2 regions of the Bacillus sp. XF8 genome follow, and region 1 is predicted to be linked to the other one. Evidence: predicted binding sites of a transcription regulator. Region 1 holds the regulator's gene; the other holds the start of a gene.
What was found. Region 1 encodes NrdR, which represses ribonucleotide reductase genes. Its sites were predicted from a motif close to AACACNATATATNGTGTT; they were not measured.
Positions count from the first base shown of each region.

Region 2: a site for NrdR is predicted at 1,246-1,263, ahead of nrdI (class Ib ribonucleoside-diphosphate reductase assembly flavoprotein NrdI). Genes of this name have one in related genera too.

Region 1 is NZ_JAGDQK010000021.1:73,826-76,035, reverse strand. Features, by position in the region: gene speD (adenosylmethionine decarboxylase) at 151-534, shown strand; gene nrdR (transcriptional regulator NrdR) at 803-1,264, shown strand; gene J4P91_RS14550 (replication initiation and membrane attachment family protein) at 1,380-2,210, shown strand, end outside.
Region 2 is NZ_JAGDQK010000002.1:123,401-125,610, reverse strand. Features, by position in the region: gene nrdE (class 1b ribonucleoside-diphosphate reductase subunit alpha) at 1-851, opposite strand, end outside; gene nrdI (class Ib ribonucleoside-diphosphate reductase assembly flavoprotein NrdI) at 838-1,197, opposite strand; gene J4P91_RS01065 (hypothetical protein) at 1,747-2,064, opposite strand; gene J4P91_RS01060 (hypothetical protein) at 2,089-2,210, opposite strand, start outside.

The DNA of each region.
Region 1 (2,210 bases):
AAGAGCTGAGGTACGTAGTCACTACTTAAAGGGTTAGGACCTCTCTGGACTAACTTTCCCCCGTGGTAGTGGAGCAAGCCAAATTGCAAATTAGTTTTCAATTCGAACAGTTAGATTAAATTTACAAGGGGGAACTGTAGAATGGATACTATGGACACGATGGGTCGTCACGTAATCGCTGAACTTTGGGATTGCGATTTCGACAAGCTTAATGACATGCCGTTTATTGAACAATTATTTGTGGATGCAGCACTAAGAGCTGGTGCTGAAGTACGTGAGGTTGCTTTTCATAAATTTGCACCGCAGGGTGTAAGTGGAGTTGTAATCATTTCGGAATCACACTTAACAATTCATAGCTTTCCAGAACACGGCTATGCAAGTATTGATGTTTATACTTGCGGGGATCGTATTGATCCAAATGTTGCTGCAGAATATATTGCAGAAGGTTTAAATGCGAAAACGCGAGAGAGCATCGAGCTTCCTCGAGGCACAGGTAGCTTCGAAATTAAGCATAGAGAAACAAAAGCTCTTTAAAAAAGAACATAATTGATTTAAAATGTAAAGAGGTGTATAATGCACCTCTTTTTAGTTTATATAAATTTGAAACTGTAAAATGGATAGATTGTTTTTGACGAATGGTCGCTTACTGTAAAGTGAACTTTTTAAAAGTAGAGTATCACTGAACGCGAATAGCGGGATAAGGTAGTGAGTAAATACAAATAGGTTATATAATATTGTATATATATTTTCACGTGTAGGTGAAGTAAAAAAATGAAGATTAAATTGCAAGGGAGTGAATGAGTTGCGTTGTCCAGCCTGTTTTCATAATGGTACAAGAGTATTGGATTCACGTCCGGTAGATGAGGGACGCTCCATTCGAAGAAGAAGAGAGTGTGAAAGTTGTTTAAATCGATTTACGACATTTGAACGAGTAGAAGAGCCACCTCTTATTGTTGTAAAAAAAGAGGGAACACGAGAAGAGTTTAATAAAGAAAAGATTTTGCGTGGATTAATTAAAGCGTGTGAAAAAAGACCTGTATCTTTAAAACAATTAGAAGAAGTAACACAAAATGTAGAACGTGAACTTCGAAATTTAGGAATATCAGAAGTGAAAAGTGATATGATTGGTGAAATCGTAATGGAAGCACTTCGAGATATTGATGATGTTGCTTATGTACGATTTGCTTCTGTGTACCGTCAATTTAAAGATTTAAATGTATTCATTGAAGAATTAAAAGATATACTGCAAAAAGAACGAGAATAAAGTGAAACTTTGAGCCTGCAAATAGTGGGGAAAAAGAGCTAGAAGCGCAAGCTATTAGCTCTTTTTCGCTAAGGAGTTATATACGTAGAATGGATGAAAGAAAGGAATTGCAAGAATGGAAAAACAGTCATGGATGGAGCTATTGCCAATTGATCGTTATAAAGTAAGCGTAAAAGGGTTGCTGCATAGTTACGATCGGAAGGTATTAACGATGTTATATCAACCATTAGTAGGTAGCAAGGCTTTTAGCTTATACATGACGCTGTGGGGAGAGCTAGAGCAGGATCGTGTATTTGGAAAAGAGAATACACATCACTCTCTTATGGTGACAATGCAAATGCAGCTTCCTGAAGTATATGAAGAACGGGTGAAATTAGAAGCGATTGGGCTTTTAAACGTATATATAAAAAAAGAAAAAGATATTCGAATGTTTATATACGAATTGCAGCCACCACTAACTCCAAAACAATTTTTTGATGATATTGTTTTAAGTATTTTCTTGTACAACAGATTAAGCCGGGCGAAATATAATCAAGTCAAACAATACTTCTTAGAAGAAGAGTTCGACTTTACTTCGTATGAAAATGTTACACATTCTTTTAATGATGTGTTTGGTTCATTTAACCCAGGACAATTTGAACATGCGCAAGAGGAACTTCGTATTCCGAAGACAACAGTGATGCCCGGAAATGAAAAGGGGACTGCTCCTAAGGTTTGGAATGACTTCTTCGACTTTTCTTTATTTGTAGAAGGGTTATCGACGCTTGTCCCAAGAAAGGCAATCACGGATCAAGTACGTGAATGTGTCATTACGCTAGCCTACGTGTATGGTGTCGATGTGCTATCGATGCAAAATATCGTTCTTGGTACAATGACAGAACTACAAACGATTGATATGGAAAGGCTTCGCAAAGGAGCTCGTGATTGGTATCAATTTGAAAACGGC
Region 2 (2,210 bases), on a different contig from region 1:
GCAAGCTCAAAGAACTTACTTGGAACGATAATACCGATTGATAGAGACTGAATACGGCTCTTCTCGTCGGCATTTATTTTTTTTGTATCAAGGAATTCAATAATATCCCAATGGAAAATGTTTAAATATACTGCACCGGCACCTTTTCGTTGGCCCAACTGATTCGCATATGAAAACGAATCTTCAAGTAATTTCATAACTGGTACAACACCGCTTGCTGCGTTATCGATGCCTTTAATTTGCTCACCGCGTGCACGTAGCTTAGAAAGGTTTAAAGCTACTCCTCCACCAATTTTCGATAGCTGCATCGCCGTATTAATATTAAATCCAATTGAATTTAAGCTATCATCCATCTCTAACAAGAAACAAGACACCATTTCTCCTCTTCTGCTTCTTCCCGCATTCAAAAAGGTTGGTGTCGCTGGTTGGTAGTTTTGTTTTACAATCATGCTCGCAAATTGTTTTGCTTTGTTAACATCACCGCGTCCTAAGTATAATGACACAATTGATACACGATCTTCGTAGCTTTCTAAGTATTGTTTTTGATCATTTGTTTTTAACGCATAATCCTTATAAAACTTAGATGCCGCCATATAAGATTGAAACGTGAAGTTTTCACCGTATGCAACGTTGTATACTTCCTCTACTTCCTCCAACTTATACTCGTCCAGAACGTTGTAATAGTAGTCATGTTCATTCATATACTCAATTCGCTCTGCCACGCTTTCAAAATGAACAGTATTCGCTCTCGCTTCTTCCATAAAGACTTCTAATGCTTCTTTATCTTTATGAAGCTGATAGAAACCGTCTTGCATTTGCGTGATTTCATTATTCAGTTCAATGTGTCGCAATCTCCCGCACCCTTTCTTTAAAATATTCTACATCTTTATTTGTTCCAGATAACTCAAATTTTGATACAATCGGTACTTCGTATCTGGTTGAGATTTTATCTGCACTTGCCCCGAACATATCTCCCCAGTTGCGATTGCCACTTGCAGATACGCCTTTTAAATTTGCATTATTGCGCTCTAAAAATTCTAAAACACGTTCCGGCACATTTCCAAAACCTGTTGTATACGTAATAAGAACAAAATCTTCGTCTACTATTAGATCTTCATTAATTTGAACGGCCGGCATATTTAATTTGTGGATGAAACGTTTCACGTTTCCTGTCATAGAATCATATGCAACCAACATTTCCGACCCTCCCTTTCTTTCTTTAATATCTAGATGCCGTTTCATGATTTCCCTATATATTGTATTACGTTTCAAAACAAGACACAAGATATATGTATAAATTCTTTCTTTTTTTAACTTTTACTTTTCGACATAACAAGTCGTTTTTTTTCAATACAAAGACTATGAAACAACATTCTAAAACTCATGTCAATAAAGTGCTTTTCGAAAAAGTTGTCAACGAATTTAACCATTTTCATAAAAATGTTAACAGTATGTTTTGTAAAAAACGATAAATGCTGGAGAAATTTCTTTCTCCAGCATCACACAAAAAAGAACAGACTTGAAATTGTAATCTGTTCGAAACCGGTTACACATTATTCAAATCACACAAGTAAGAATTTCTCTCCCTTGTGGATGAAACATTTATTACATCGAATACATACATATACTTTCTTTTTTGTTACATAATAAAAAATATCATTATTAATGGAAAGGACAATTATTATGGTACACCAATTTATTTGTTAGCGTGCTGAGAATTTTAAAAGGTGGTACACAAAGCGTCACTCATTCGCAATGTTCAATACGTAAAATATCCTTTATAAATAAATGGTGAAAATTCCCGTCTGTATCTTGCATTGTAAAAACTGGTGCTTCTTCATCAAAATATACAACCATTCCCTCTACATATTGATTCATATGCTGAAATTTCACAGTTGCTCGAATTTTAGTTTCTTGCTCATATGCTACTTTCAATTTTTCTATAACTTCTTTCGTACGTTTCCGTTTCTCTGGAAACATAACCATTCCTACGAATCGTTTTCCTGTGCCATCTTTCCACATATAATCCCAGTGCGGTAAAATACCTTGTTTAAATTCTCCCATAATTCTCCTCTCCTTTTCCCTCTATTAAGAACGCGGTGTTTCTGTATATGTATAAATAATTTTCCCGCCGCGCTGTGCATTCCCACTGAAATGTTTAAAATCTTCTCGATTTACTACAACCTCACGAAACGTATAAAATACATCCT